One region of the Catenuloplanes niger genome, then DNA from elsewhere that is predicted to be linked to it. Evidence: riboswitches for the same ligand, from Rfam matches in the RefSeq annotation. Region 1 holds a riboswitch; each other region holds the start of a gene.
What was found. Region 1 has a riboswitch for cyclic di-AMP ahead of J2S44_RS19420 (C40 family peptidase). Riboswitches for the same ligand answer to the same signal wherever they lie in the genome.
Positions count from the first base shown of each region.

Region 2: it holds a riboswitch for cyclic di-AMP, as region 1 does, so the genes downstream of both, J2S44_RS12120 (C40 family peptidase) here and J2S44_RS19420 (C40 family peptidase) in region 1, are expected to answer to the same signal.
Region 3: it holds a riboswitch for cyclic di-AMP, as region 1 does, so the genes downstream of both, J2S44_RS09085 (C40 family peptidase) here and J2S44_RS19420 (C40 family peptidase) in region 1, are expected to answer to the same signal.
Region 4: it holds a riboswitch for cyclic di-AMP, as region 1 does, so the genes downstream of both, J2S44_RS16410 (coiled-coil domain-containing protein) here and J2S44_RS19420 (C40 family peptidase) in region 1, are expected to answer to the same signal.

Region 1 is NZ_JAVDYC010000001.1:4,402,297-4,406,751, forward strand. It holds gene J2S44_RS19410 (C40 family peptidase) at 1-768, shown strand, start outside; gene J2S44_RS19415 (LamG domain-containing protein) at 937-1,830, shown strand; cyclic di-AMP (ydaO/yuaA leader) riboswitch at 1,969-2,142, shown strand; gene J2S44_RS19420 (C40 family peptidase) at 2,157-3,143, shown strand; gene dcd (dCTP deaminase) at 3,184-3,762, opposite strand; gene J2S44_RS19430 (pyridoxamine 5'-phosphate oxidase family protein) at 3,821-4,345, shown strand; tRNA gene J2S44_RS19435 (tRNA-Gly) at 4,393-4,455, shown strand, end outside.
Region 2 is NZ_JAVDYC010000001.1:2,817,109-2,826,015, reverse strand. It holds gene J2S44_RS12150 (nucleotidyltransferase family protein) at 1-1, opposite strand, end outside; gene J2S44_RS12145 (SigB/SigF/SigG family RNA polymerase sigma factor) at 91-795, opposite strand; gene J2S44_RS12140 (dTMP kinase) at 1,053-1,760, shown strand; gene J2S44_RS12135 (MurR/RpiR family transcriptional regulator) at 1,909-2,808, shown strand; gene J2S44_RS12130 (sigma-70 family RNA polymerase sigma factor) at 3,292-4,233, shown strand; gene J2S44_RS12125 (DUF6642 family protein) at 4,420-5,040, shown strand; gene J2S44_RS12120 (C40 family peptidase) at 5,085-6,098, opposite strand; cyclic di-AMP (ydaO/yuaA leader) riboswitch at 6,107-6,237, opposite strand; gene J2S44_RS12115 (DUF6232 family protein) at 7,066-7,596, shown strand; gene J2S44_RS12110 (helix-turn-helix domain-containing protein) at 7,728-8,621, opposite strand; gene J2S44_RS12105 (helix-turn-helix domain-containing protein) at 8,651-8,907, opposite strand, start outside.
Region 3 is NZ_JAVDYC010000001.1:2,100,595-2,109,501, reverse strand. It holds gene J2S44_RS09110 (MFS transporter) at 1-326, opposite strand, end outside; gene J2S44_RS09105 (ArsR/SmtB family transcription factor) at 323-904, opposite strand; gene J2S44_RS09100 (TVP38/TMEM64 family protein) at 1,369-1,992, opposite strand; gene J2S44_RS09095 (type 1 glutamine amidotransferase) at 2,486-3,193, opposite strand; gene J2S44_RS09090 (MurT ligase domain-containing protein) at 3,594-4,814, opposite strand; cyclic di-AMP (ydaO/yuaA leader) riboswitch at 5,183-5,353, shown strand; gene J2S44_RS09085 (C40 family peptidase) at 5,428-5,871, shown strand; gene mraZ (division/cell wall cluster transcriptional repressor MraZ) at 6,340-6,771, shown strand; gene rsmH (16S rRNA (cytosine(1402)-N(4))-methyltransferase RsmH) at 6,941-8,017, shown strand; gene ftsL (cell division protein FtsL) at 8,099-8,907, shown strand, end outside.
Region 4 is NZ_JAVDYC010000001.1:3,763,257-3,772,163, forward strand. It holds gene J2S44_RS16385 (immune inhibitor A domain-containing protein) at 1-548, shown strand, start outside; gene J2S44_RS16390 (SDR family NAD(P)-dependent oxidoreductase) at 611-1,390, opposite strand; gene J2S44_RS16395 (50S ribosomal protein L36) at 1,458-1,580, shown strand; gene J2S44_RS16400 (glycosyl hydrolase) at 1,667-4,588, opposite strand; gene J2S44_RS16405 (HAD family hydrolase) at 4,738-5,412, shown strand; gene J2S44_RS16410 (coiled-coil domain-containing protein) at 5,704-6,669, opposite strand; cyclic di-AMP (ydaO/yuaA leader) riboswitch at 6,702-6,832, opposite strand; gene J2S44_RS16415 (glycoside hydrolase family 65 protein) at 7,049-8,907, opposite strand, start outside.

The sequences.
Region 1 (4,455 bases):
GCGAAGATGAAGCCGCTCAACGACCAGATGCAGGTCGCGATCGACAAGGTCGGTGTGATCGCCAACCGGTCGTACCGGGAGGGCCCCGCCTCCGGCCTCAACTCGATCCTGCGGACCAGCTCGCCGACCGCGCTGACGGACCAGCTCGTCTACCTGGACCGGCTGGCCGCGGGCGAGCGCGCGGACATCCAGGCCGTGGCCGAGGCCCGCACCGAGATGGACAAGCAGAAGGCCGAGCTGGACAAGATCGTCTCCGAGCAGGAGAAGCGGGAGAAGGAACTCGCGACCAAGAAGACCGCGGTCGAGAAGGAGATCAAGGAGCTCGAGAAGCTGCAGGAGGAGGCGTACGGTTCGGTGGCCAACGTCCCGAGCAGCGGCAGCACCTCCGGTGGCGGCTCCTGTTCGGCCAGCGGCGCGAGCGGTGCGGCCGCGGTCGTCGTGGCGACCGCCTGCGCGCAGCTCGGCAAGCCGTACGTCTTCGGTGCGGCCGGCCCCGGCTCGTTCGACTGCTCCGGCCTGGTCGCCTTCGCCCACAGCGCGGCCGGCGTCGGCCTCCCGCACAGCACCGTCTCCCAGTGGAACATGGGTACGGCGGTGAGCGGGTCCGAGGCGCGCGCGGGTGACGTGGTGTTCTTCAACAGCAGCCTCAGCCACGACGGCATCTACCTGGGTGGCGGCATGATGGTGCACGCGCCGCAGCCGGGCATGTCGGTCGAGGTGCTCAGCATCAACGTGATGCCGGTGGTCGGCTTCCGCCGCTACGTCTGACGTCGCACTTCACGGGCAGGAGCCCGCACCGGACGTACCGGTGCGGGCTCCTGCTTTTGCATGATTTTGCCGTGGGCTCCGGTGGGTGGGCCGGGTGCCGCAACCCGCAATACCCACAATGGGGGAATGTCCGAAAAAAGCCGTATGCCGGGAAAGCTGACGGGCCGGGTGGCTGCGGTCGCCGTGGGGGGTGCGGTGCTCGCACTGCTCACCGGCGCGATAGTGGTCTCCGGTGGAGAACCCACCCCGTCCGTCCCCACTCCCGCCCCGTCCTCCGCTTCCCCCTCCGCCGCCCCCACGCTGTCCGCCTACGCCGCCCCCACGCTGTCCGCCTACGCCGCGGAACCGTTTGTCGACGACGGCGGGATCGAGGTGGTCCCGCCGGCCGACGAGCCGGCCCCGACCGAGGTGGCCCGGGTCGCGCCGCGGCCGGTCACGGTGCGGTACACATTCGACGGCGGGGCCGGCCGGCAGTTCCTGGACGTCACCGGCCGGTACGGCATGCGGGCGCGCACCGCGGCCGGCGGCGCGCTCCGCCTCACCCGGCACGGCGGTGGCTGGGCCGCCACGTTCCCGGCCCGCTGCACCGCGCTGCCGCAGAACTGCCCGCGCGCGATCCTGGAGGGCGGCGACCCGGTCACGCTCAACCCCGGAACCCGCCGCCTGCGGTACGGCGCGTCCGTGCTGATGCGGCCCACGGACACCGCCGACGGCGCGAACGTGGTGCAGAAGGGCTTCTCGGTCGGCGGCGGCACCCAGTACAAGCTGCAGGTCGACGGGCTGGACGGTCGGCCCAGCTGCGTGGTGGCCAGCCCGGCCCGCATCTACCGGGTGGTCGCGCCGGTCCGGGTGGCCGACGGGCGCTGGCATGCGGTCGGATGCGTGCGCAACGGCGGCGCGCTGTCGATCAACGTGGACGGTGTGGCGCGCGGGACGACGAAGCTGCCGGCCCGGCTGTCCATCGCGAATACCGAGCCGCTGCGAATCGGCGGCAAGAGCGTGACCGCCAACAACGATCAATATGCCGGCCAGGTCGACGATGTATATGTGACGATCAATTGACGGACAGTTGCATAACGTACGGCTACCACCCTTTTACGCACCGATTTTTGGGGTAGATCCGCTTGCGGTGTCCGTTTTGCCTCTCTAATCTTGGGGTTCGCCGGGCTCGATGACGCGCGACCATCAGCGGTCGCCGCGAGCCTGACACCGCCGAATCATCCACGCGATGAACCGGGGACCCAAGCAGCACTCGGGGTGAATCCGCCGGCCACGGCCGGCGGTAGGGCGATGACCCTGTGGTGGGCGCTACTGCACCGGCCCTCACCCGCCCGAACCCGTCAGCTAACCCGGTAGGCGGTCAGGGACACAAGGGAGCACACACTTCGGTGGCAGGCATTGCCGCACTCCGAAACCGGTCCGTCGTCGTCGGCGCGATGTGTGCGCTGACCACCGCCCTGGTGGTCACGCTCGGCGGCACCGCCGCCCACGCGGAGCCGAGCGTGGCCGAGGTGGAGAAGCAGATCGACGAGGCGTGGACCCAGCTCGAGCCCACGGTCGAGAAGCACAACTCCACCCGCCAGGAGCTGCAGAAGAAAAAGAAGCAGGCCGAGGTGCTCGGCGCCAAGATCCAGCCGTTGCAGGCCGAGGTCGACCTGGTCATGGGCCGGGTCGGCCTGCTCGCGGCCGAGGAGTACAAGACCGGCCCGGTCAGCACGCTCGGCTCGATCCTGGTGACCGGCTCGCCGACCACGCTCACCAACCAGCTCGAGATCCTCGATCACTTCGCCCGCACGCAGGGCCGGGAGATCGCCGAGGTCGTCGCGCTGAAGGAGCAGCTGGAGGCCGAGAAGGCGCCGCTCGACGCGCTCGTCGCCGACCTCACCAAGCAGGAGGCGGAACTCGCCACGAAGACCAAGGAGATCAACTCCGAGGTCGAGGAGCTGCAGAAGCTCCGGCTCCAGATCTACGGCAACGGTGGCGGCGGCGAACTGGCCCCGGCACCCTGCCCCTACGAGTACCCCGGCGGCAAGCGCGGTGTCGTGATCAAGTTTGCCTGCGCGCAGATCGGCTCGCCGTACGTCTGGGGCGCGGCCGGCCCGGACGCCTACGACTGCTCCGGCCTGATGCTGGCGGCGTACAACCAGGTCGGCATCTCGTTCCCGCACAACGCGGCCGCGCAGCGCGGACTGATGCGATCGGTGAGCCGCACCGAGCTGCAGCCGGGCGACTTCGTCTTCTACCGTGCCGACCTCAGCCACGTCGGCATGTACGCCGGTGACGGGTGGGTGGTGCACGCACCGAACCCCGCGGAGCCGGTGCGGATGATGAAGATCGACGCGATGCCGGTGCACAGCTTCGGCAGCCCGCTCTAGGTTCCCTTCGTTGAAAGGCCGCCCCTCGGGGCGGCCTTTCTCATGCCGTGGGCCAGGTGCGCCAGTTACGCCACGCGCGGCTCGGCGTCGGGCCGCGCTGGCCCTGGTAGCGGGAGCCGTAGACCTCCGAGCCGTACGGGTGCTCGGCCGGCGACGACAGCCGGAAGATGCAGAGCTGCCCGATCTTCATGCCCGGCCAGAGCGTGATCGGCAGGTTCGCCACGTTCGACAGCTCCAGCGTCACGTGCCCGGTGAACCCCGGGTCGATGAACCCGGCCGTGGAGTGCGTCAGCAGACCCAGCCGGCCCAGGCTGCTCTTGCCCTCCAGCCGGCCCGCCAGCTGATCGCCCAGCGAGATCACCTCCAGCGTGGAGGCGAGCACGAACTCGCCCGGGTGAAGCACGAACGGCTGACCCGCCGGCACCTCGACCTCGGACGTCAGGTCGTCCTGCTGCACCGCGGGGTCGATGTGCGTGTACAGGTGGTTGTTGAAGACACGAAACAGCCGATCGAGCCGCACGTCGATGCTGGACGGCTGGACCAGCGCGGCCTCGAACGGATCGAGGGCGAGCGTGCCGGCCTTGATCTCGGCGACAAGGTCCCGGTCGGAGAGCAGCATCCGGACACACTATCGTTCACGCTGGCCGTTCGAACGTGTGTTCGAGTAGGATCGTCACATGGCTACCTGGACCGTTTTCGCCACCTCACAGCCCGGTTTGGCCGCCGCCATCCGCACCCTCATGCAGCAATACGGTCCGGGCCTCGGCTACCTCGCCACCGTCCGCTCCGACGGCGGCCCCCGCGTCCACCCCGTCTCCCCGGTCATCACCGACGAAGGCCTCTTCTGCTTCATCGTCGACTCCCCCAAACGCCGCGACCTCGACCGCGACGGCCGCTACGCGCTGCACAGCTTCCCGCCCGAGGACAGCGACGACGAGGCCTACCTCGCCGGCCACGCCCACCCGGTCACCGACCTCGCCCGCATCACCCGCCTCGCCGGCGACCTCCGCGCCGAACCCCACGTCGACTGGCGCCTCTACGAATTCACCATCGACGTCGCCATGCTCGCCCGCCACGGCCGCGGCGGCGCCACCCCCCTCGCCACCGACACCACCACCGCCCGCCCCGCCGTCCAGGTCTGGCGCGACCACGCCCCCAGCGTCGAAATCGTCATCGCCGCCTCCGGCGACTCACAGGCATAGGCGCTCGCGCTGCGATCGCCCCACCAGGTAGAGTGAGGCCGCACCACGCGGGTGTAGTTCAATGGCAGAACATCAGCTTCCCAAGCTGACAGTGCGGGTTCGATTCCCGT
Region 2 (8,907 bases), 1.6 Mb from region 1:
TGGCGATCTCCCGTCGTATGTGGCGGTGTCCTGTCCACCTACCCGGCGGGGAGCCGGTTCACACACCGGGAAACCGGCATTTCGGACGGGTCAGAAGTCGTCGGCGAGCCGCCCGCGGAGCTTGGCCAGCGCGCGGGCGAGAATCCGGGACACGTGCATCTGGGAGATGCCGACCCGCTCCGCGATCTGCGACTGGGTCAGGTTGCCGTAGAAGCGCAGCGTCAGGATGCGCTGCTCGCGAGGGTCGAGCGCGGCCAGTGCGGGCCCGAGCGCCACCCGCAGCTCGGCCGTCTCCAGGTCCTCGTCGTCCGCGCCGAGCAGGTCGCTGAGCGGCGTCTCGCCCTCGCCCGCCGGTGCGGAGAGCGAGACCGCGCTGTACGCCCGGGCCGCCTCCAGCCCTTCCAGGATCTCCTCCTCGCCGCGGTCCAGGTGCCGGGCCAGCTCCGCCACGGTGGGAGAGCGGCCGAGCGCCTGGGTCAGCGTGGTGGTCGCCTCGGACGTGGCGGCGCGCATCTCCTGGAGGCGGCGTGGCACCCGGACGTCCCAGCACCGGTCGCGGAAGTGTCGCTTGATCTCCCCGGCGATGGTCGGGATCGCGTATGCCACGAACTCCACGCCGCGGTCCGCGTCGTACCGGTTGACCGCTTTGATCAGCCCGACGATCGCGGTCTGGTCCAGGTCCTCGCGTGGCTCGCCGCGGCCGGCGAACCGGTTGGCCAGGTGATGGGCCAGCGGCAGCCACGCCTCGATCACCTCCGCGCGGACGCGTGCGCGGTCGGGGTGCTGCGGCGGCATCTCGGACAGCGTGGCCAGCAGCCGGGCGGCGCGATGCCGTCGTTCCGGGGGTGTGCTCACGAACGGCCTCCCCACTGAAGGGGGTCGGGGATCGTTTCGCGTACAGCAAACAACTTTAGTCCGGATGGACGGTGGAAATCCAGCCGAAAGGCTGATAGATATCCAGGCTCCTTTAAGCGGATATGCGGAAAAAAATAGTAAATGCCCGACTATGACTCTCAGCGAAAAGATGCCTCGACTCGCTACCGTGTCGGAGTATGGCGCCGATCTTTGAATCCACCCGTGACGACGACTCCGGACATCCGCCCAGGATCGTCGCGCTGATCGGCGTCGACGGCTCCGGGAAGACCACCCAGGCGCACCGCCTCGCGGACGCGCTCACCGAGGCCGGCCTGCTGGCCGACTACCAGCAGAACGCGGGTGGCCGCGCCTGGTTCGGCCGGGTCGCCCAGCGGATCGGCGCGGGCGACGCGCAGCACCTCTTCGGCCGCCGCGGCTGGCCGGTCGTGGAGTCGGTGCTCCGCTGGCTCGCCATCGCCCGCACGCTGGCGCGCACCCGCCGGTCCGGCCGGATCGCGGTGATGGACCGGTACAGCTACTGCCAGTACGCCAGCATCCGCACCCAGCTCGGCCGGGGGCGCGTCGCCGAGCGGCTGGCCCGGTTCGCGTACCGGCTGTTCCCCGCGCCGGACGTCACGTTCCTGCTGGTGGTCAGCCCGGGCGCGGCCTACCGGCGGATCGAGGCGCGCGGCACCGACCACGAGACGATCGAGTACCTGACGCGTGCCTCCGCGTCCTACGCCTCGCTGCCGGAGCACGACTCGTTCGTGCTGATCGACGGCGACGGCACGGAGGACGAGGTGGCCGCCGAGATCCTGGCGCACATGCTGCCCGCGCGCCCGGAGCCCACGGTGGTGCGACTGCCGGACCCTCAGCACCGCCCGGCGGAGGTGGCGGCGGCCTGACACCGGAGGCCGCGGGTGACATCGCCCACCCGTGACCTCCGCCCTCCGGACACGACCGCCTGCCCGTTCCGTCGAAGCTGTTCCCCGTAACAGACACCGCGGGGCAGGTTCCGTTGACGGGTACGAACTGCGCAAACAAACTCGGACCGTGGTGAATTCGCCTGGGCTGCTCGTGCACATCAACGCGCTCCTGCCCTCGCTGTCACCCGCCGAACAGCGCGTCGCGCGCCTGGTCGTCTCGGATCCGGCCGACGCGGCCGGCCACACCATCACGGGTCTGGCCACCGCCGCGGAGACGTCCGAGGCCACGGTCATCCGGTTCTGCCGCTCGATCGGCGTCGCCGGCTACCCGCAGCTGCGGCTCCGGCTGGCGGCGGAGGCGGCCGGGGCGGCCGGCCGTGGACGCCCCACGGACGCGCGCGTGGCCGGCGGCGAGATCCCGCCGGACGCGGACCTGGCCCGGATCGTGGCGACGATCGCGTTCAACGAGGCGCGGGCCCTGGAGGAGACCGCGGCCCAGCTCGACGCGGTCGCCTGCGAGCGGGTCGTGGCGGCCGTGGACGCCGCCGGCCGGATCGAGGTCTACGGCACCGGGACCAGCGGGTGCGCGGCGCTGGACCTGCAGCAGAAGCTGCACCGGATCGGCCGCAGCGTCGCCTACTGGCCGGACCCGCAGGCCGCGCTCGCCTCCACCGCGCTGCTGGCCGAGGGCGACGTGGCGATCGGCATCTCGCACAGCGGCACCAGCGCCGGCGTGCTGGACGTGCTGGCACAGGCGCGACGACGCGGCGCGGTCACGGTCGCGGTGACGAACTTCCCGCGCTCGCCGATCGCGGACACGGCCGATCTGGTGCTGACCACGGCGGTGCGCGAGACGACGTACCGGGCGGGCGCGTTCGCCAGCCGGGCCGTGCAGTTGATGGTCGTCGATTGCATCTTCGTCGGCGTCGCTGTGCGTAACCAGAAGCGGGCCGGCCGGGCACTCGCCGCGGCCGATGAGGCCACGGCGCCACTGCGTGCGCCGGGCGGTCGCGGAAAGCCACGCTGACCTGGGATGATCTTGCGCTCGTCGGGGTGGTGGCGCACTGCCGGTCCGCTGGGAATGCGGTGCGGACCGGGAAGGTTCGCTGGTGGGCTGAACCCTCCGATCACGTTTCCCGTAAGTCTTGGGTGACAGGGATCGCAGGGGCCCAGTGAGTTGGGTCGCTGCGACTCAACTGTCCCGGATGGTGTGATTTGACGGGCCAGGGGTAAGCACCCGTTGAGCGCATCGACCGGCCGGTAACTCTACATCCCCCGCCAGCCGAGCCGATTCAGGAACTACGCACCGCGCTCACAGCCAGATTTCAGGCATTCGTGACAGCTTCGATCGTACGACAACGAGATTCCATCCGAATGCCGGAATCAGCTGGGGACGTGCGCCGTTGTTAGAGGGGCACCGCTGGGGACGCGGATTACCGGGGAGGGCCTGATGGATACAGGGACGGCCCGCAAGAAGGCAAATGGGGTCAACGAGGGGACCGTGGGCGACATGGAAAAAAGCATGGTGTTGCGAACGGACGAGGTCGCCGAGGAGCGCGACCTCGTCGGAGTCTACCTGCACGAGATCTCCCGGACACCTCTGCTCGACGCGGCACGTGAGGTCGATCTCTCCAAGGCGATCGAGGCGGGGCTCTACGCCGAGCACCTGCTCGACGCCGACCAGCTTCCGGCCGGCGTGAGCCGCGAGGAGCTCGAGCGCGTCGTCGCCGACGGCAACCGCGCGAAGGACGAGTTCATCCGCGCCAACCTGCGCCTCGTGGTCTCGATCGCCCGGCGCTACGTGCGCTCCGGCATGCCGATGCTCGACCTGATCCAGGAGGGCAACACCGGCCTGGTGCGCGCGGTCGAGAAGTTCGACTACGAGCGCGGCTACAAGTTCTCGACGTACGCGACGTGGTGGATCCGTCAGGCGATCAGCCGGGCCATCGCGCAGCAGGAGCGCACCGTGCGGCTCCCCGTCCACCTGGTGGAGGACGTGAACCGCATGCGCAACGTCACCCGCCAGCTCACCCGCGAGCTCGGGTCCGACCCGGAGCCGGCGCAGATCGCGACCGCGCTGGGCGTGACCGTCGAGCGGGTGTCCGAGCTGATCCGGTGGTCGCAGGACACGGTGTCGCTGGACACCCCGGTCGGCGACGACGGCGACACCAACCTCGGCGACCTGGTCGCCGACTCGGACGCGCCGTCGCCGGAGGAGATCGTCCTCACCGCGCTGGAGCGTCAGCGCATCGAGGGCCTGCTGAACCACCTGGACGACCGCTCCGCCGGCATCATGCGCGCGCGGTACGGGCTGGAGGACGGTCGCGAGCACTCGCTGACCGAGGTGGCCTCGCGGTTCTCGCTCTCCCGGGAGCGGATCCGCCAGCTGGAGATCCAGGCGCTCGGCCGGCTGCGTGAGCTGGCCCGCGCGGAGGGCCTCCAGGCGGCATAACGACATTCCCCCACGAACCCCTCGGTGGTACGAACGAACCGGCCGGTCCCGACGCGGGACCGGCCGTTGCGTTTGTCACTGTGACGGCTTCATGTCGCGACAGCCACCGCGTCGGCGATGGGCAGGGCGGCACGGGATGGGTATGGTCGCCTGCGGGGTACGAAACCACAGCTCGGGGGAGGCGATGTGGCGCGCGGCGGCATCTTCTGTGTGGAGGGCCAGTGGCACCGGGACCTCTCCGAGCAAGGCTCCGTCATCCCCACGCTCGAGCTGCTGGAGCGTCTGCGCCGGATCCGGTTCATCTACCGGGACGTGGCCACGCCGGAGGAGCTGAGCTACTTCCTGGACCGGTGGCTGCTGAAGCAGTACAGCGACTACCGGGTGGGCTTCTTCGCGATGCACGGCGAGCCCGGCCGGCTCTGCCTCACCGACCGGGCCACGGTCGAGCTGGACGACGTGGCGGAGCAGCTGGCCGGCCGCTGCCAGGACAAGCGGCTCTACTTCGGGTCCTGCTCGGTGCTGAAGGCCTCGGACGCCACGCTGCTGGACTTCCTGGACGTCTCCGGGGCCGCGATGGTGTGCGGCTACACCCGCGAGGTGGACTGGGTCGACTCGGCCGCGTTCGAGACCGTGCTGCTGGACGTGCTGGCGAACGGCGCACTGGTGAACGCGGCGGAGAAGCGGATGGGCTCCGGGCCGTGGCGGGAGCTGGCGGCGTACCTGGGCTTCCGGATCGTCTACGCGAACGGGCGCACCTGGCGGCCCGGGACCCGGCCCCGGGTGCCGGCCCAGGCCACCGCGGCATGAAGAAGGGCGGGGATGGCTCCCCGCCCTCTTCCTGACCGACTCCGCTATCTGACTCTGCCGTACCCGACGATCGACATCATGTTGAGCGGCGCGATCGTGAGCACCTCGCCCGGTCTGGGCGCGTGGATCACCTTGCCGCCGCCGATCGCGATCGCGACGTGCGCGAGCCCGTTGTAGAAGACCAGGTCTCCCGGGACGACCTGGGAGGCCGATATCCGCGCGGTCGAGTTGTACTGCATGGCCGCGTTGTGCGGCAGCGACTTCCCGGCCTTCGCCCAGGCCGCCTTCACCAGGCCGGAGCAGTCGAAACCGGTCGGTCCCGCGGAGGCGTAGATGTAGGGCTTGCCGAGCTGGGCGTAGGCGAACTGCACCACGGCGCTCGACCCGGCGGGTGCGCTCGGCGCGGCACCGCCACCGCCGCTGTTGCTACCGCCGCCGCTGTTGCCGCCACCGTTGCTGACCGGCGCCGCGACTGCCTGCTCCTGCTCCCGGCCGTAGGCGGCCTTGCGCAGCGAGTACAGGTTCTTCAGCTCGCCCTCGATGCCGGCCTTGCGCTTGCCGGCCTCGTCCTTCTGCGCCTTCTGCTTCTTCTCGGCGGCGTCGAGCTTGGCCTTCTCCTCGACGTACCTCGCCTCGGTGGCCGTGTAGGCGGCGACCTCGTCGTTGCGCGCCTGGGCCAGCTGCTCGAGCACGCTGAGACCGGCCATCAGATCCTGGCTGTCGCTGAGCGTGAGCAGCGTGTTCGCGTCACTGAACCGCCCGGACTTGTAGGCGCGGTTGGCCAGTTGGCCGACGTTGGTGCTGGCCTCCTTGACCTCCTGCTCCAGCGTGGCGGTCTTCTCACTGAGTTCCTTGGCCGCCGCCTGGGTGGCCTTCAGTTCCTCATTGATCTTGTTGTAGGACTCGATCACGACCTCCAGCTCATGGGAGGCCTTGTCGATCTGCTTGGTGAGTTCGGCGCTTGACGGTTCGGCCAGGGCAGCGGAGGTCGGCGCGAGAACGCCGACCGCAACGGCCGCCAGCACGACAGCGCGCAGGATCGCACGCGAAGCTGACAACGGGGTGGACCCTTCTTCGCTGCCGCCTACCGGGTTAGCTGACGGATTCGGGCGAGAAGGACGCCCTACCGCGCGAGCGCGGATTCACCCCGGTGGGACTCTGTGGGTCCCCGGTTCGCCGCGACACCGGTCGAAGACCGCGTCGGGTGGGCCCGGCACGGCCGGCGATCGGCGCGCCTGGCACGAACGGTGCGGGGGAGCACCGACGGCCGAGGCCGGGCGATTCGGCGGCGCCGGGCTGGCGTCATTCCGGGGGGAGTGACTGAAGACCAGGTCCGGCCAACCCACGGTAACGACCATTTCGGAGGATCGAAAGGGTGACGGCGGTCATCTGTGGGCTTTCGCCGGTAATAGGGCAAATATCTAGATAGCTCAGAGTGAAGGAATGATTCCCTCAAGTAACCGCTCCGTGCAATTGCGGTGGGCAGTACCCGAAACGGGCCCTTTGCGTGTTTGGGCGAGTCTCAGGGACCTCGCCTCTCGGGCAAATGCGGAGAAATGCGCCGGGAAAACGGGTGCCGGGCCCTACCTGACGGGTGGAAATCTGCCACCTGGCAGATTGCCCTCTTCCCATTAGTGGCACGCGGTTGGGAGTATGGCTGTTAGGGAGGTCTCAGGGTTCTCCCGCAAGGGAAGCACCGTTACCCAGTGACTTTCTCGCAGCGCGGACTTTCTCGCAGTGCGCACTGACGCATCACGTGATCCTCGGAGTTCACGCCACGGAACTCCGGAGATCGTCTTTCCCCGGGGGCGGGGGAGCCAACGCGGCGAACGCGGTGTGGTGACCGGCGGCAACCGGAGACACCACATGCCGGATTCGACATCGTGCCGGTTCTCGACACTGTGCCGGTTCTCGACACTGTGCCGGTTTCTCGACACTGTGCCGGTTCTCGACATCATGCCGAATTCGGCACCGCGATCGCCGTAAACAAAAGACCAACTCCTAAAGAGCCGCAGGAGGACTCCGATGGAGAATAGCGCTCGTTACTCGCCGCGTTCAACCCGTCGCTACGCTTCTCCCGGTGCCGCACCGCGCAGCCGGGTCGCATTCGAGACGGCCGACGTCATCGTCACCCCGGAGTACTTCGAGGTCGCCGGCCGGCGCTGGCCGACCAGCGAGCTGGCCGGGCTGCGGACCGTGCGGGGCCCGTTCGACCAGCTCACGGTGCGTGCGGTCGCCACGTCCGGGGTGAGCCTGCTGGCGATCTTCGCGGCGCTCAGCTTCGGCAACGGCCTGCACGCGCTCGGCCCGGCGGCGTACGTCGTGATGGGCGCGGCCGCGTTCGTCCCGATGCTGCTCGGGGTGGTCGGGAATCGCACCCGGCCGCGCGTCTACGAGCTCTGGGGCGATTACCAGGGCATGTCGGTGCGCCTCTTCGTCAGCGACAGCGAGAGGCAGTACGGCCAGATCTCCCGCGCACTGGTGCGCGCACAGGAGATCGCCCGGCTCGGCGGCGTCCGTGCGCCGGTGTCGTCGATCAATCCGTACGGCATGTGAGTCGAAGTACCACGTCCGTGCCCACGTGACGATTGCGGACCGGGGTCTGGCGGGCACGACATGACCCCTTGAGATAGCCACACCGGAAAGTCATGGGCGCGCTTCCCCGGGCGCGCCCATGATCCGTTTCCTCAGCCGTCCTCGACGATTCCTTTGATCATGGCAAGCGACTCGGCCGGGTCCAGTGCCTTGTCCCGCAGCTCGTGAAAGACGTGCAGGTACGGCCGGACGTCCTCCGGCCGGTCGATGACCTCGTCGGTGACCGCGTTCTCCACGTACATGACGTCCGCGTCCTCCGGGTCCGGGAACTGCAGGATCGCGAACGGTGCCACCACCGGCGGCGGGCCCGCGCTGAACGGCAGCACCTGGATCGTGATGTGCGGCGCCGCGCTCAGCGACAGCAGATGGCTGAGCTGCTCGGGCGCCCGGTTCGGTGCGTGCGCGATGCGGTGCAGCACGGCCTCGTCGATGATCGCGGTGATCCGCGGCGGGCGCGACTTGTTCAGGATCTCCTGCTGACGGCGCAGCCGGACGGTGATCTCCTCGTCGGTCGGCCGCACCGAGGTGCCGCCGGCCGCGAAGTCACGGGTCTGCAGCAGCGTGGGCAACGTGGTCGGCGCGAAGTAGAGCACCTCGACACTCTCGTCCTCGAGCCCGATGTACGCGTAGTAGGACGGGTTGACCCGGTCGCGCAGCGTCGACCACCAGGTGCGCAGCCGGGAGTTGCGGGCCAGCGAGAGGATCTCCTCCACCCGCTCCGGCTCGGTGATGCCGTACAGCCCGGTCAGCGCGCGGGCGTCGATGGTCGAGATCCCGACCGTGCCCGCCTCGATCCGGATCACCTTGGACAGCGACCAGTCCATCGCGGTCGCCACCTCGGCACGGGTCTTGCCGGCCGACTCCCGGGCCGCCTTCAGCGCCTGGCTCAGCCGCCGCCGGCCCGTCGAGGGGCCCTGCCGCGCCGTCGGCGCCCGTTTCGCCGGTCGTGCTCCGTGGTCGGGGTCTTCGCTCTGATCGTGTGTCATCGCGGGGCCGCACCTGACTCAAGGGGTGGTCAGACCATCTGGGTGACCATTTTGTTGATCATTTCGAGGGACTCGCTGGGGTTGAGAGCGAGATTCTGCAGTCGGGCGAAGGTCTGCCGGTAGGTCTCGACCTCGGCGGGCTGGTCGACCAGCGCGACGGTCGGCGTCGACTCGATATAGACGACGTCCGGCGTGCCGGCCTCGAAGGAGAGCAGGTTGAACTGCCCGGTGGCGCCGTAGCTCTCCGCCGTGAACGGCAGGATCTGCAGCGTGACGTGGTCTTTCA
Region 3 (8,907 bases), 2.3 Mb from region 1:
CCGGTCAGCAACGCCACGACCAGCAGGTGGGCGATGGTCAGCACGCCCAGCCAGGCCGCGACCGGCACGCTGACGAACAGCGCGGCCGCCACCAGGTCGCTGGCGATCAGGATGTGCCGTCGCGACCGGGACCGGTCCACCAGCACGCCCGCCGGCAGCCCGGCCAGCAGCCACGGCAGCCACACCGCGGCCGCCAGCATCGCCACCTGGAACGTGCTCGCCTGCAACACCGTGATCGCGGCCAGCGGCAGCGCCACCGTGGTGACCGCACCGCCGAAGCGGCTCGTCGTCTGCCCGAGCCAGAACAGTCGAAAGTCCCTGGTCATCGGCCCGGCCGCCCCGGCACGCCGTGCGCGAAGACGTAGACCGGGCGTCGCTCCGCGCCGTCGTCCGGGATCTCCCGGGTGCGCCAGCGCTCGATCAGCCCGAGCAGGTCCGCCTCCAGCTCGGCCAGCTCGGCGGGCGTCAGCAGCAACCACTGGTCACCGCTGAACGGCGCCTCGCCCCAGTGCGCCCGCTCGTCGTCGCCCGCCGCGTACCACGCCCGGACGCGGGACACGTGGTAGTCCAGGTTCATCGACAGCGCGGCCTCCGCGACCGCCTCGGTCGCCGGGTCGTCCGCGAAGTCGGACGTGCTCCACCGCACCCCCCGGCTGACCAGCCGCCACCAGCGCTCCCGGCGGTCGCGGGCCAGCTCCGGCACCTCCTCGATCAGGCCGCACTCGCGCAGCACCTTGAGGTGGTGGCTGACGTTCCCGACGGCCTGACCGGTCGCCTCGGCCAGCACGCTCGCCGTGGCCGGCCCCTCCACCTTGAGCACGTCCATCAGCCGCCGTCGCAGCGGATGCGACAGCGCCGCCAGCACCCGTGGATCATCGACCTTCCGTACGCCATCGATCGTCATACCCCCACCCTGGCACGCACAAGAGCAGTTGTGCAAGACCTCTTGTGCATTAGACGGGTGCGCGTCCAGGAGAATCGGGGGCGCGGCGCTGGGGTTTTCGTGCCGATGTGGCGCGTTTTCGGCGCGGCCGATCGAGTACCTGAGCCGGCCAGGCTGGGAGCCGGCCGGGCCGGGATCCCGCCGGGCCGGAAGCCGCCGGGCCGCTAGGCGAGTCACGCTGGGAAGCCGGTCCGGCTGGGAGCCGGCCGGGCCGGAAAGCCGCCGACTGGGAAGATCGTCAGGCTGAAAGCCGGTCGAGCCGGGAGCCGGTCGAGCCGGTCGGGCTGGGAGCCGGTCGGGCTCGGAGCGGTCGGGCCGGTCGGGCTGGGAGCCCGTCGGGCTGGGAGTCGGTCGAGCTGATCGGGCTGGGAGCCGGTCGAGCCGGGAGCCCGGTCAGGTCGGGAAGCTCGTCGGGTCGGACGCCGTCAGGCCGGGACGGCGGCGCGGCGGGACGCGCGGCGCCAGCGGTAGACGATGGTGGAGGTGAGCAGGACGCCGCAGACGGCCGGGACGAACGTGACCGGGTTGACGTCGCCGGGCGTCATCACGGCGGCGCCGAGGACGGAGTAGCTGAAGGCGGACGGGGTCGAGGCGACCAGCGTGCCCAGCAGGTAGTGGTGGCGGCGTACGGACGTGGTGCCGTAGGCGTAGCCCATCAGGCCGAACGGGGCCAGCGGAAGCAGCCGAACCAGCAGGACGGCGGAGAAGCCGCGTCGGCTGAGCCAGCCGTCGAGGCGGTGCAGGCGGCCGCCGACCCGGGAGGCGAGGAGGCCGTGGCCGGCCCAGCGGCCGGCGAAGTAGGTGATCGTGGCCGCCAGCATCGCGGCGGTGATCGCGGCCGTGAAACCGAGCGCGGGACCGAGGAGCGCGCCGCAGGCCAGCGAGATCGCGGTCCGCGGCACGAGCACGGCCAGCAGCAGCGCGCCGACGCCGGCCATCACGAGCGCGGCGGCCCAGCCGAGCGAGCGGGCGGCGTCCTGGATCTCGTGCAGCGGGAGGGTGGCGGCCGAGGCGCCGAGCGCGGCGACCACCGCGACCAGTGCGGCCACGCGCAGTAGGCGCGCCTTCCGGCTGCGTCGCGGCGCGACCGGCACACCGGTCGGGGAATCCGTCGGACCGGCATCCGGCCCGGTCCGCGCGGAGGCCGGGAGACCGGCCGGAAGCGCGGCACCGGCCGGAAGCGCGGCACCGGCCGGAAGCGCGGAGTGCGCCGCAATCGCGGTATCGGCCGGAATCACCGCACCGGCGGGGAACGAGGAGTGCGCCGGAAGCGCGGCACCGGCCGGAGGCGAGGAGTGGGTCGGAAGCGCAGAGCCGGCCGGAAGCGCGGTGCTTTCGGTGCCCGGACGTGAGCGGGCGGACTGGAGCGGCATGGTGAGGCGTCGGCCGGTCTGCGGGCAGATCAGCAGGGGAGCGGCGGCGTCCGTCATGCAGTCTCCGATCGGTGCGTCCGGGGGCTGGGTGGGGCGTCGGGTCCGTAAAGCAGACCTATCGTCCGCCGGCCGTGGCTCCTGAGCGGAACCGCGACCGGCGGACGCCACGTCACTGCGGGTTCGGCCGGGCGGCCGCGAACCGCTCGTTGCGCAGGTTGTCGTGCCAGCTGTCGTCGACCGGCGGCAGCGTGTCGTAACCGGTCGCCCAGCGCAACAGTAGGTCGGCGATGGCCGGGTTGCGGGCCAGTGCCGGGCCGTGCGAGTAGGTACCGAGGATCTTGCCGCGCCAGGCGCCCTCGGTCTGGCCGTCGTTGCCGATGCCGACGCTGACCCGGGCCAGCGGCGAGACGGTCGGGCCGAGGTGGGTGCGGCCGCCGTGGTTCTCGAAGCCGGTCAGCCGCGGCAGGCCGAGGCGCGGGTCCACGTCGCCGGCGAGCTCGCCGACCGCGCGGCTCTCGCCCCGGTCCGAGTAGATGTCGATCAGCTCCAGGCCCTGGCACTTGGCACCCTTGGCGAAGAACGAGGTGCCGAGCAGTTGGTAACCGGCGCAGACCGCGAAGACCGCGGCGCCCTGGTTGACCGCGCGGTGCAGGCCGCCGTCGGTGTTCAGCCGCTGGGCCGCGAGCGCCTGCGGGCCGTCCTCGCCGCCGCCGATCAGGTAGATGTCCGCGTGCGTGGGCAGTGGCTGGTCGGAGCGCACCTCGATCGTCTCGACCGGGATGCCGCGCTGCTGTGCCCGCTTCGCCAGGATCAGCATGTTGCCGCGGTCGCCGTAGGTGGAGAGCAGGTCCGGGTACACCCACACCACGCGCACCACGCTGTCGCCGCCCGCGGCCTGCGGAGCCGGCTGCCCGCCCGGGACGACACCGCCGGATCCAGGACCCTGCTGCGGGTACGCCGTGGGCTGCGGCTGCCCGTAGACCGCCGGCTGCTGCGGCGGCGGCCCGTAGCCGGGCTGAGGCTGTCCATAGCCGGGCTGTGGCTGTCCATAGCCGGGCTGGGGCTGCCCGTAACCGGGCTGCGGCTGACCGTAGCCCGGCTGCTGCTCGTACCCCGGCTGCGGCTGACCGTAGCCGGGCTGCTGCGGTGGCTGCCCGTAGACCGGCTGCTGCTGCTCGTAGCCGGGCTGCGGCTGGCCGTAGGTGGGCGGCTGCTGCCCGTACCCCGGCTGCTGGGGTTGTTGTCCGTAGACCGGAGGCTGCTGGCTCCACTCCGGGTTAATTGACACGGTCAAGCTCCGCTCGGATGTCTTGGAAGGCGGTGTAGTTCGCGATGACCTCCAGGCGTCCCGGCGGCACGCTCGCGATCGCCTCCCCGAAGGTCTGTACGTGCCGGAACGGCACGTCGTTCACGTCGAGCCGGACCGCGAGGTCGTACGCCCGGTCGCCGGTGATCAGCACCTGGCGCCCGCGCAGCGGCGCGAAGTCGACGTCGAAGAGCCAGGACGTGTCCAGCCCGTCGGGGTCGCGCGCGTTGATGGAGAGCAGGGTGGGCGCGTTGTCCGCCATGTCGAACGCCTCCAGCCAGCTGGCCGGGTTCTTCGCCAGCAGCAGCCGGATGTTGCGCCCGTCCCGGTCGACCTGCGCGTACCGCCCGGCGACGGACGCGACCGAGGAGAGCGTCGGCACGGCCTGCAGCGGCCGGATGCCGAACGCGGCCGCGACCGCCAGCGCCGTGGCCGCGTTGCCGAGGTTGACCCGGCCGGGCAACTGCAGCCGGATCAGGTGCCAGGCGCCGGACGGATCCAGCACGCCGTCGTCCTCGACCACCCACTGCGGCGCGGGCCGGCGCAGCGGGCAGCCGGTGCACCACCACTGACCGTCCTGGCGCTCGATGGTGGAGCCGCACTCCGGGCACACCCAGGAGTCGTCCTGCCAGCGCTGGCCGGCGCTGAACCAGCTGACCGTGGGGGAGTTGCCGGCCGCCCAGACGATCATCGGGTCGTCCGCGTTGCCGACGATCGCGACCTCGGGGTGCTTGGCCAGCGTGGTGCGCCAGAGCTGGGCCATCATCGCCACCTCCTTGGCCCGGTCCAGCTGGTCCCGGGAGAGGTTGAGCAGCGCGATGACCCGGGGCCGGGTCTCCTCGATCACCTGGGGCAGGTAGTGCTCGTCCACCTCCAGCACCGCGTACGGCGTGTCGCCGGCCTTGGCCAGCGCGGAGGTGTGCCCGGTGGGCATGTTGGCGCCGAACGAGTTGGTCGCCACCGGGCCGAGAACGCCCAGCGCGGCCGCGGTCAGCCGGGTGGTGGTGGTCTTTCCGTTGGTGCCGGAGACCAGCGCGATGGCGCGGCCGGCGGCGAGGTGCTCGAGCAGGTCGGGATCGATCTTCAGACCGATCCAGCCACCGATCACGGACCCGTCGCCCCGCCCAGCCGCGCGGGAGAGCGCGGCGGCGGTGCGGGAGACCTGGGTCGCGACCTTGGCGCGGAGGGGCATGTTGCCTTGCGTCACCCGAGCGAGGTTACCGGACCGCGACCGCCGCACCATCGGCTCGTTCGGCCCCTTGCGGCCTGCCCGGTAGTACCTGTTGGGCACGCTGGCGTTATCCGCGGTGTGACCCTCGCCGGTGTGGGAAGCTTCACCGCGTTCGATATACGCAGAGTGATCAAGCGGGTCCGTGTGGTGCCGGAATATCGGGCACCCGACACGTCGGGGTCGAGGGCCGGGCATGCCAACCTCGGAGCGTGATCGGTCGATGGCCGGGGCGTGCTCCCGAGATCCGCTACAAACGATGAGCCGGTGCGCGATCCGCTCGCCGGCCGCGCCGACCGCGGGACACGCCGAACCCTGCCCGTCCCGGGCGACGCGACATTCCACCCAGCACATGGCATCGAGGGCAGGGACGGGGGAACCACCCGAAATCCGTACGACGGCTCGCTCGGCGGGCCTTGGGGTGAAGCCCGGCATCGCGCCGGGCCGGGCATCTTCGGCGCCCGAACCCGACAGCTAACCCCGCAGGCGCGCCGGAAGGAAACCTTTCGTGTCAGCGCACTCTCCGGTCCGGCCTGAGCGTCTCCGACAGCAGCCGGCCCGGCGCTTCACCCTGCCCGTGCGCGCCGCCCTGGCGGCCCTGGTCGGTCTCTGCGTCGCCGCGGGTCAACTGGCCGCTCCGGCACCCGCGGCCGCCGCGCCCGCGTCCGGGGCCGCCGCCGCGGTCGTGGCGCTCGCCAAGAGCCTCTCCGGCAAGCGGTACCGGGCCGGCGGTGCGAGCCCGAGCGGCTTCGACTGCTCCGGCTTCACGATGTACGTCTATCGCGAGGCGGCCGGGAAGAGGCTGCCGCACAACGCGAACCGCCAGCAGCGCGCCGGTGTCGCCGTGCCGAGGTCGCAGGCCCGGCCGGGAGACCTGCTGATCTTCCGCAAGGGCGCGCACGGCTACCACGCCGCGATCTACGCGGGCGGCGGCTACATGTACGACGCGCCCCGGCCGGGCGTCCGGGTGGGCAAGCACAAGATCTGGTCCCGCGCCTACGTGGTCCGCCGGGTCGTCTGATCCGCCGTGGTGAAGGGCTCCGCCGATGTCCGGCGGGGCCCTTCTCGTGTTTCACAGGGCACTGGCAGCCGGTCCGCAGGCGTCGCACAGCGCCCACGCACGGAGATCATCTCGCCACCCCACGTGTGCGCCCAATCCCTCCACTTCCCTCCACGCAATCGTCCGCACGCCTGCACGGCACGGGAAAACCACCCGAAAAATGCCGATAAAAGGTGCGCGAAGCGCGTCGATCCGAACGGATGTCGGAAAGCAGACGGCCCCGGAGGGCCAAAGCCCTCCACCTCGGGCAACCCTTTGTGACGTGCTGTTTTGCACTCCCGCACCCCTTGACTAGGCGCCGTTTCCGGTTGCGGGTGGAGGGAAGTGGAGTAAAGTGGGGCCACATGGCGGGGTCGTGGAGAGCCCGCCGGCCCGAGTGATCAGCGGCACCGCGAATGCCGCCGGCAAGGGCGAGGGGGTGACGCCGCGATGTTTCTCGGCACGCACACTCCGCGCCTGGACGACAAGGGCCGGCTGATCCTCCCGGCCAAGTTCCGGGACGAGCTGGCGGGAGGTGTCGTGATCACCAAAGGGCAGGAGCGCTGCCTCTACGTCTTCCCGATGCCCGAGTTCCAGCGGATCTCGGAGGAGCTGCGGGCCGCACCGATGACGCACAAGGCGGCGCGGGCCTACAGCCGGGTCTTCTTCGCCAGCGCGCACGACGAGGTGCCGGACCGGCAGGGCCGGGTCACCATCCCGGTGCTGCTGCGGGAATACGCGCAGCTCGACCGCGAGCTCGTCGTGATCGGCGCCAGCACCCGGGTGGAGATCTGGGACAAGCAGGCCTGGGAGACGTATCTCGCGGAGAGCGAGGACGACTTCGCCGACATCGGGGAGGGGGTGCTGCCCGGCGGGCTGTAGTCGACGGGAAACCCGTACTGCGAGATCTCCAGCCGCTCGGCGCTCCTGGCACCCCTTCCCCGGTGTCAGGCGCGACGGTGGTGACGCCAAGAGGGCGGATGGGGATCTGGCGGTACGGTCTTCGTCGCACTGCTGGCGGGCATTGCGTGAAACGAATCGTCACCAGGTGATGGGGGTCGACATGGGGGTGCCCGAGCCGGAGCTCGTGGCCGCGGGTCGCGAGTGGCAGGCACGGGGCACGCATGTGCCCGTGCTGCTGGAGCGGTGCCTGGCACTGCTCGCCCCCGCGCTGGCCGGCGACTCGCCGGTCTATGTGGACACGACCCTGGGTCTCGGCGGGCACGCCGAGGCGATCCTGACCGCGAACCCACGGCTGACGCTGATCGGCCTGGACCGGGACACGGAGGCGCTGGAGCACTCGCGCCGCCGGCTGGACCGGTTCGCCGATCGCACCCACCTGGTGCACGCGGTCTCCAGCGAGCTGCCCGACGTGCTCGAGCGGCTCGGATACGAGCAGATCGACGGCGCTCTGTTCGACCTCGGCGTCTCCTCGTTGCAGCTCGACGCGCCCGATCGCGGGTTCGCCTACGCCCAGGACGCTCCGCTGGACATGCGGATGGACCAGGGCCGCGGCCTCACCGCGGAGGACGTCGTCAACGACTACGAACCGGGCGCGCTGGTACGGGTGCTGCGGGTGTACGGCGAGGAGAAGTTCGCCACCCGCATCGTCTCCGCGATCGTCCGGGAGCGGGGGCGCTCCCGGATCACGTCCACGGCCCGGCTCGCCGAGCTGGTGCGGGACTCGATCCCGGCCCCGGCGCGACGAACCGGTGGAAACCCAGCCAAAAGAACGTTTCAAGCACTGCGTATCGAGGTAAATGGCGAACTCGCCGCCCTCGAAGCGGCGTTACCGGCGGCTCTCGACGTGCTGGCACCGGGCGGACGAGTGGTCGTCATGTCCTACCAGTCACTCGAGGACCGCATCGTCAAGCAGGCGTTCGCGGCGCGAGCCCGGAGCACCGGACCGATCGACCTCCCGGTCGAGCTGCCCGGCACCGGGCCCACGCTGCGATTGATCACCCGAGGTGCGGAGCCGCCCACCGAGGAGGAGGTCGCGGAGAACCCGCGGGCCGCCTCGGTCAAGCTGCGCGCCGCGGAACGCATCGCCGGTGCGGACACCGGGACCGGACGCGAACGGTCCAGGAGGTCACGCCGGCCCGGCGCGGGGGCGCCGGAGTCGTCTTAGGACGGCGCAGGCGGCGGGGACCGGGCAGGGCCCCCGCCGTCGAAGGGGAACGACGGGACGAAGACATCAAGGGGGAGGGACATGAACGTCAACAAGCGCGACCGGGGCGACCTCGGCACCGGGCGCGAGACGGTGCAGCGCGCACCGCGGTCGGGGGGCCGGACCGCGGCGCAGTGGGCACCGGCCGAGGGCACGCCGCGATCCGGCGGCCAGGAGGCGATCGTCCGTGGCATCGGGGCCGGGCGGCGCGCGGAGCGACTCAACGGGGCACGCGGCCGGGGGGCCGCCGCACCGTCCGTTCCGGATCGTGACACCGCGGACCAGGGGGGTCCGCACCGCATCGAGCGGCTGAGCTCGCTGGAGCGCATCGAGCGGCGGGAGCGGGCCGCCGCGGCGGAGTCCGCCGCGCCGTCCACCGTCGACCGTCCGGCGCGCCGGACCCGCGACGACCGCCCGGCGCGGGACGACCGTGCGGCGCGGGACGACCGTGCCGTCCGGGACGACCGCTCCGCGCGCGGCGAGCGTGCCGTCCGGGACGAGCGCCCGGCACGGGACGAGCGCCCGGCGCGCGCCGAGCGTGACCTGCGGGTCGAGCGGATCGACCGGGCCGACCGGGCCACGGGCCGGGGCGCGGGTGGCTCCCGCACCGCCGGCTCCCGTGCCGCCGGCTCGCGCGGTCCGTCGCCGCGCGTCCAGGCCGGTGCGCCGGCCCGCCGGCCCGCCCGGGCGACACCGTCGTCCGAGCCGGTCGACCTGTCGGCGGCGCGGGGCCGCCGGTTCGAGACCGAGGGCAGCGCCGCCCTGCAGCCCGAGGAGATCCACGTCCTGGTGGAGCCGGCCGAGCCGGTGCACGAGGAGCCGCCGGCACCCCGGCTGCGCGTCACGCCGCC
Region 4 (8,907 bases), 640 kb from region 1:
AGGCGGTGGTGATCCCCCTCGGCGACGGCTCCTACTACGCGGCCGAGTACCGGACCTACACCGGATACGACGAGACGCTGAAGCTCGGCCCGTACAACTGGGGCTGGGCCAACTCCAAGCCGGACTGGGCCGAGCGCTTCCCCTACCAGGACGGCCTGCTGGTCTGGTACGTCAACCCGGCCGTGGCCAACAACAACACCAGCGTCCACCCGGGCACCGGCCTGACGCTCCCGGTCGACGCGCGCCCCGCTCCGGTCACGTTCGCGGACGGCGTGCTGCTCGGCAACCGGCGCCAGCCGTTCGACGCCACGTTCGGCCTGCAGGCGACGGACCCGGTGACGTTCCACCGCAACGGCGCGCCGGTCTCGGTGCCGCGGCAGCCGGCGATCCCGGTCTTCGACGACTCCGACCCGCTGCGCTACTGGAGTGCGGCGAACCCGCAGAGCTCGGTCAAGGTGGCCGGCGCGGGCGTCAAGATCGAGGTCAAGACGCAGATCGGCGGTCTGATCCCGCTGATGACGCTGAAGGTGACGCCACCCACCTCGTGACGCCATGACGAACGGGCCCGGCGCTCCCCCGCCGGGCCCGTCCGTGTCACCGGGTGTCGACGTCAGCGACCGAGCAGGGCGCCGCCGTTGACCTGCACGATCTGCGCGGTCACGTGGCCCGCACCGGGCGAGGCCAGCCAGTGCACGGTCTCCGCGACGTCGATCACCGTGCCGGCGCGGCCGTTGTGCGCCTGCGCGAGCAGCCGCTCGCGCCGCTCCTCCGTCATCGTGTCACCGAAGAACTCCGTCTCCTCGACGTATCCGGGCGCGACCACGTTCACCGTGATGCCGCGCGCACCGAGGGCGGCGGACAGGTCGAACGCGTACGGGTGCAACGCCGCCTTGGCCGCGCCGTACGATCCGTTGCCCGAGCCCCGGTACGCCGCGATCGAGCTGACCAGCACGACGCGGCCGTTGTCCGTGAGCACGTCCGCCAGCGCCTCGACCAGCAGGACCGCGGTGAGCACGTTGGACTCGAAGTTGCCCTGCCAGTGCTCGCGCACGGTGAGCAGCCGGTCCAGCTCGGGCCGGTCCGCGCCGGTCTCGCTCGGCGGGCCCTGCCGGGTGACGTTCCCACCCGCGTTCGCGACCACCACGTCGACCCGGCCGTGCCGTTCGACCACCTCGTCGCGTACCCGCAGCGCCTGGTCCGCGTCCGTGAGGTCGGCCGCGACCGCGTGCACCGAGCCCGCGCCCTGCGCCTCGATCCCCTCCGCGGCGCGGGCCAGCACGTCCGCCCGCCGGCCGACGATCACCACGTCGGCACCGTCCCGCGCGAACCGGGCGGCCGTCGCCTGCCCCACGCCGGTCCCGCCACCGCTGACCACCACGACCCGTGCCATTGCGCCTCCCGAGGAATACCGATCAGCCGAAAACCGTTGTCAGGTTCGGAAAGAAAGGGGTACGACCATGAAGGTTCGCAGCTCACTCCGGTCCCTGGTCCGCAAGCCCGGCTCGCAGGTGGTCCGCCGCCGTGGCCGCGTCACGGTCGTCAACCGCGCCAACCCGCGCTGGAACGGCCGCCAGGGCTGATCCCCGTTTCCGGCACCGCTCAATCCCACCGGCCGAGGCGCCCCCGGTTCTCCACGGGGACGCCTCGGCCGTTCCCGCCGGTGCCGCTAGACCCGGGCCTCGCCGTACGGGATCAGCGTCACCGGCCCGGTCAGCCCGTAGGCCTGGCGCGCCGCCACGCCGTAGACCGCCGGGTCGGCCACCCGCAGCCGGTTGTTCAGCGTGGTCGTCACCTCCACCTCGATCGTGTTGCGGCCCCGGCGCAGGCAGCGCCCCACGTCCACCACCGGGTGCAGCGGGCTGACCGCGACCGCGCGGCCGTTCACGGTCACCCGCGCGGTGTCGAAGACCTCGCCCAGGCTCAGGTACGCCCCGGCGCACGCCGGCACGTCGACCGTGGCCGTGTAGCGCCCGACCCCGGACACGTCCGCCAGCTCCGGGATCTCCGTCCACGGCCGCAGTCCGTCCAGCTCCAGCGCGTGCGTCACGGTCAGCGTCTCGGTCGCGCTCGACCCGGGCTGCCAGTCCGCGACCCGCAGCGACCACCGGGTGAGCGGGATCGGCGCCGGCACGTCCGCGATCCGCCGGGACACGGTCCGCCCACCGTCCAGCGTCGCGGTGTACGAACCCGCGGCGCCGGCCCGCAGCACCAGCTCCCGGTCCCGCACCAGCACCCGGTCCGCGGTCGTCGCGGTCACGTGCCGGTGCCCCGGGCCGGCGCCGGCGTCCAGCACCACGATCGACGACTCACCCGGCTGCAGCGCGACCCGGATCGTCACCCGGTCGCCGTCCGCGGTGTAGACCGCGATCGGCTCCCGCTCGCCGGTCCACGGATCGATCCGGTACGGCACCGCCCGCCGGTTCGCCCGGTGCAGCGTCACCTCGTGGTCGATCGCGGCCACCGGCGGCTTGACCGTCTCCGCGTGCTTGCCGTTGACCAGGTAGTAGTAGTCCGTGCCGCGATCCACCCGGTGCCCGTGCAGCAGCGTCGAGGTCCGCGCGTAGGAGACGGCCGGCCGCAGGCCCAGGCTCGCCAGCGCGGCGCCCACCTCGGTCCGCACCGCCACGGTCCGCACCCGCGGCAGCGCGGTCAGCTCGGCCAGCAGCGCGCGCAGCGTCGCGTCCTCGTCGCCGGCCGCCCGGCCCGGCACGGTCGCGGCGGACCAGTCGCCGAGCAGCACCACCGGCAGCCCGTTCCGGGCCAGCGTCAGGATGCGGCGGGCGGACGGCAGGTCCAGCGTGGCGACGCCGCCCGCGAAGACGTCCGTCTCCACCAGCAGCACCCGGTAGGCCGGGCCGTCCGGGGCGAGCCGCCCGTCGCGGACCGTCGCGCTCGGCAGCGCCAGCAGCGGCGCGCTGATCATCTGGTGCGTCCAGCCGGACGGCACGCCGTCCGAGGTGAACCAGGACGCGCCGATGCCGGTCTTGGTGTAGCCCTTCTGCCGGAACACGGCCGCGTCGATCCGGTTCACGCCGATCCGCCCGGCCAGGTGCACGCGGCCCAGGTAGGCGGCGACGTCCGGCGCGTGCCGCCAGCTCGGCTGCCGCGGGCCCCACGACTCCGCGTACCCGATGCCACCGGAGTACGGCGTGAACGCGGCGAACCCGGGCCAGCCCGCGCCGGGCGCGGTCGCGTAGGAGAAGCCGTGGAACACGGTCTGGTTCAGCCCGGCCGCGTACGCCCCGCCCATCGTCCGCAGCAGCCGCTTCCACGTGGTGTTGTAGGCGCCGCCCTGGTACGCGCCCGCCTCGCAGGAGAGCAGCTCGCGCCCGCCCATGTCGCGCCCGCCGGCCAGGCAGCGGTAGTCGTCCAGGTTCTTGAACCCGAGCGACTCGCCCTCCGGCACGTCGATCACGGCGGCGACCGAGATCGCGTCCGTCTCCAGCCCGTACGGCTGGGCCCGGAACGTCAGCCCGAGCGAGTGCGCCCAGCGGGTCAGCGGCACGAAGTGATGCGCGGTGAACAGGTCGGAGAGCGTCTGCCAGTAGTCGGCGCGCACCCGCCGGCTCAGTGCCGCGTCGAACGCGTAGACCGTCGACTCCTTCACCCGCACCACCGCGGCGAGGTACGGGCGCAGGTCGTACCCGCGGCGGTTCCGGAACTCGGTCAGCACCGCGGGCGTCCAGTTGAGCGCGGCCGTCTCCAGCTCGATCGAGTCCTCGAAGAGCGAGCCGCCGGCGCGGCGCAGCAGCGCCCGGACGCGCGGGGTGAGCAGCCGCGCCTCCCAGAAGTCGATCACGGCCTGGGTGCCGGCCGCGCTGAAGTGGTCCACCACGAACGAGTCCGGGCTGGTGTGCGGACCGGACTCCGGCTCCTGGCCGGAACCGCGCTGCCAGTACGCGAACAGCCGGTACTCGCCGTCGGGCGGGGCGGTCCAGGTCAGCCGGCCGTCCGTGACGCCGCTGGTCAGGTCGGCGACGGAGTCCGCGGCCAGCCCGGTCTCCTTGCGCGTGGTGTTCGCCGGGTCGACCCGCACGGCATGCACCGCGATCAGCGTCTGCCGGGTGACGCCCGCGGCCGGCGCGGCGACCGGGGCCGGGACCGGGCCGTCGAACACCGCGCCGGCCGCCACCGTGGCCACGCCGTGCGCCAGCTCGTGCACCGCGGCCGGGTGGTCCGGCGTGATCGTCGGGACCGCGGCCGGCCAGGACGGGCCGATCGTCAGGTCGATGGTGATGCCGCGCCTCGCGGCCTGGTCGAGCGCGGCCTCGACGCCGCGGGTCCAGGCCGCGGTGCCCCAGCCGTGGCCGGCCGGGTCCAGCGCGGCCTTGTCGCGCACGCTGTGGTGCACGGCCGCGATCTCCGCGCCACCGAACCCGGCCGCCGCGATCTGGTCCACCTCGCGGCGGACCTCCGCCGGGTCGATCAGTCCGTCCGGCCACCACCAGCGGAAGTACGGCCGCAGGGCGGTGCCGGGATTGCGGAAGTCCGTCGTCGCCGGGCCGGCCGCGGCCGGAACCGCACCCCAGCCGGCCGCCAGCGTGCCCGCTCCCAGAGCCAGCACGGTACGGCGTCTCAGTCCACTCATGTCCGACCTTTCCCCGGGGTGCCCACCGGGTTCCGTGAAACGTTTCATAATTGTCGGTCGACATCGACGATAGGAACGGACCGGGCTGTGGTCAATACCTCTGGAAACTCGCGCGACACGGCGGCCGGGTGCGTGATCGCATGGTGGGCATGCTGGTCTTTGACGCGGACGACACGCTCTGGGAGAACAACGTCCTGTTCATCCGCGTGGTCGACGACTTCCTCGCCTGGCTCGCCCACCCGACGCTGGACCACACCGCGATCCGCGCCGTGCTCAACGACGTCGAGCGCGCCAACGCCGCCACCTACGGCTACGGCAGCCGCGTCTTCCTGCGCAACCTGCACGAGGTCTTCGAGAAGCTGAGCGAGCGCCCGGCCACCGAGGCGGAGCGCCGCGAGATCGAGGAACTGGCCGCCGCGCTCGTCTTCGACCGGGTCGAACTGATGCCGGAGGTGGCGGACACGCTCGCCGACCTCGGCACCCGGCACGAGCTGGCACTGCTCACCAAGGGCGACGACGCCGAGCAGCGCCGCAAGCTGGCCGCGTCCGGGCTGGCCGAGCACTTCGCCAGCGTGCACGTGGTGCGCGAGAAGGACCTCCCGACGTACCTGGCGCTGACCGAGTCGATGTCACTCGACCCGGCCACCACCTGGATGATCGGCAACTCCCCGAAGTCGGACATCATCCCGGCGCGCCGGGCCGGCTGGAACGCGGTCTTCATCCCACACCCGCACACCTGGGAGCTCGAGCACGCCGCCCTCGACCCGGCCGACACCGGCGTGCTCGAACTGCCGTCCTTCACGGCGCTGCGCAAGCACTTCTGATCGCCCTCAGCGGGCGCGCACCCACGGCCGTCGCGCCGACGGGCTCGGCGTGCGCGGCGCGGCCGCGTGGTGTTCAGGTGACCACCCACCGTCCGGCAGGGAGGAGCCCCTGGGCGACGACCGGTGCCCGCGGGAGCACTGGGATCCCAGCCACGCCGGAAGCGGGAAACAGCTTCTGTGGTTCCGCTTCTCGCGCCGGAAGCACCGGCCGGGAAGCGGCGCCCCGGCGGCATCGCCCCGGAAGCGGGTGAGACGAAGGAGCCCGCGGCGACGGCCGCGGGCTCCTTGACGTCAGATGATCGACAAATGCACGTGGTTCGTATGGTCACCGGAGGGTGTGCCACCGCCCGCGTACGATTGCCAGCCGCTCGACGGCAGCCAGATCCGGCTGTACCAGATCACGTAGAGCACGCCGAGCCGGTCCGCGTTCTTGATGTAGAAGTTGGCCAGGTTGTCGCCGTAGACCTTGTCCGCGCCGAACGCGACGCCGCCGAAGCCGCTCGCCTGGGCGGACCAGTCGCAGGCCCGGCCGCGCGGATGCTCGCCACCGTCCTCGGCGCTGCGGTAACAGGACACGAAGTGGTTGAAGCCCGCCGACTTGGTCTGCTTGTAGGCGTGCAGCGTGCGGGGCGTGATGCAGCCGCCGGTCGTCGGGTCGTCCGCGGTGCAGCTCTCCGACGGGAAGGACCCGTCGACGGCCCGCTCGACCGCGACCGCGACCGCCGCGGAGCCGCTGCCGGACTCGACGTTCGCCGCGGCGCCACCGCCCGCGGCCTTCAGCGCGTTCTCCGCCTGCTTCTTCCGCTTGTCCATGGTCTCGACCTGCTTCTTCTGCTCACCGATCTCGTTGTCGATGGCAGTCTTCGCACGCGAGGCCTCGTCCTTGGCCACGACCAGGTCGCGGACCTGCTTCTCCTGGTTGATCGCCATGGTCTCGAGCAGCGTGGCCCGGTCCATGAAGCCCTGGCCCTCGGAGGCGTTCAGGATCGCCACCATGGGGGCGAGGCGGCCGTTGCGGTAGGTCCGGCCGGCGAGCTCGCCCACCGTCGCCTCGCGCGTCTTGAGGTCGGCCTCGATCTTCTTGAGCTCCTCGGTCAGCTCCTTCTGGCGCTTCTCCGAGGCAGCGAGCTTGTTCTTCGCCTCGACGAAACCCTTGCTGGCCGCGTCGAGCTGTTCCCTGAGCTGTTCCGTACCGCCCTCGTCGATCGCGTAGGCGGGCGTTGCGAGCGCGGCCGTGGCCACAGTCGCCAGCAGCACCGAAAGCGCCGCTATTCGCCGTAGGCGCATCATGTTCCTCTCTCGGACCGCCGGCCGGGTTAGCTGACGGGTTCGGGATGGGAACGACACCCCTACCGCTGACGCGGATTCACCCCACAAACGTGGTTCCCCGACTCGCTGAGCGATTTGGCGGTGGTCGCCACGGGCACCGTGCGCGCCCGCCAATGACGACCGGCGGCAAGACTACCCAGTCGTGCCAAGGACGACCGCTCAAGATCCTAAAACTTAAGAATTCCCTATAGTCACGTAAAGTACCCGCTCAATGACCGGAAAACATAGAGAAACATCGACACGGTACGCACAAAGGCCGCCCCGGCAATCGGAGCGGCCTTTGTTATACGAATTGTCTAACGGTCAATTACAGAGAGCTCGCACGACGGGCCGGTGCGCGGCCCGCGGGCTGGTGCGGCTCCGGTCCCACGTCCGTGCGCTCCGGGATTCCCATCGTCACCGGCTTGTCCGCCGACACCGTCACCAGCTCACCGTGGTGCATGAGTGTGATGCTCTTCTCACCGGTGCCGTTCCGCAGCGAGTAGGTCACCTCGTCGCTGCGCACGTCCACCCGCAGCCGCAGCCCGCGCCAGAGCAGCGCGAACTCCATCCGGGTGATCCGCTCGGGCAGGCGCGGGTTGAACGTGAGCTGCCCGCCGTGGTCCCGCATGCCGCCGAGACCCATCACCAGCGAGATCCACGAGCCGCCCAGCGACGCCACGTGCAGGCCCTCGCGCGCGTTGTTGTGCAGGTCGTGCAGGTCCATCAGCGCGGCCTCGCCCAGGTAGTCGTGGGCGAGCTCCAGGTGGCCGGTCTCCGCCGCCAGCACCGCCTGGGTGCAGGCGGACAGCGACGAGTCACGGACCGTACGGGCCTCGTAGTAGGCGAAGTTGCGCTGCTTCTCCTCGTCGCTGAACGCGTCGCCGCGCCACAGCATCGCGAGCACCAGGTCGGCCTGCTTCACGACCTGCTTGCGGTACAGGTCGAAGTACGGGTAGTTGAGCAGCAGCGGGTAGTTCTCCTGCGGCGTGCCCTCGAAGTCCCATTCCTGCAGGCGGGTGAAGCCCTCGGACTGCTGGTGCACGCCGAGCTCGTGGTCGTACGGCAGGTGCACGGCCGCGCCCGCGTCCCGCCAGCCGGCGATCTCCTCGTCGTCGACCCCGGCCGCGCGCGCCTTGTCCGGGTACTTCAGCGCCACGTCCGCCGCGGCGTAGAGGTTCAGCTGCGCCATCAGGTTCGTGTAGATGTTGTCGTCGACCACGGCGGTGTACTCGTCCGGGCCGGTCACGCCGTCGATGTGGAAGCGGCCGTGCCGGTCGTGGTGGCCGAGCGAGCGCCACAGCCGGGCCGTCTCGATCAGCAGGTCGAAGCCGTAGTCACGCTCGAAGTCCTCGTCGCCGGTGGCCACCACGTAGCGGCGGGCCGCGTCCGCGATGTCCGCCGCGATGTGGAACGCCGCGGTGCCGGCCGGCCAGTACGCGGAGCACTCGTGCCCGCGGATGGTCCGCCACGGGAACGCCGCACCGTGCAGGCCGAGCGTCTCGGCCCGTTCCTTGGCCAGGTCGAGCGTGGCGTGCCGCCAGCGCAGCACGTCCTTGGCCGCGTCCGGCTGGGTGTAGGTCAGCACCGGCAGCACGAACGTCTCGGAGTCCCAGAACGTGTGACCGTCGTACCCGGGACCGGTGAGCCCCTTCGACGCGATCGGCCGCATCTCCGCACGGGCGCCGGCCTGGAGGACGTGGAAGAGCGCGAAGCGAACCGCCTGCTGCACCTCCGGGTCGCCCTCGACCCGCACGTCCGAGTGGTCCCAGAACGCGTCCATGTACTCCCGCTGCGCCTTGACCAGCCCGTCCCAGCCGGTCAGCCGGGCGCTGGCGAGCGCGGCGCCGACCTGGTCGCGCAGCGCGGGCACGGAACGACGGGAGGACCAGCCGTACGCGACGAACTTGATGATCCGCAGCTTCTGGCCGGGCTCGAGCATGCACGCGACCGTGGTCCGCAGCCAGTCCGGGTTGCCCTCGGTCTTGACCATGTGCCGGCCCTCGGTCTCCACCACGTGTTCCATCGCGGCGGCCATCCGGAGCTTGCTGGTCTTGGTGCTGTGGATCAGCAGCCCGCCCAGGTCCTGGGTGAGGTGTTCCTCGCTCACCAGCGGGGACTCCAGCAGTGCCGCGACGCGGGGGTCACGCTTGGTCGGCGGCAACTGCTCGTTCGCCACCAGCTCGG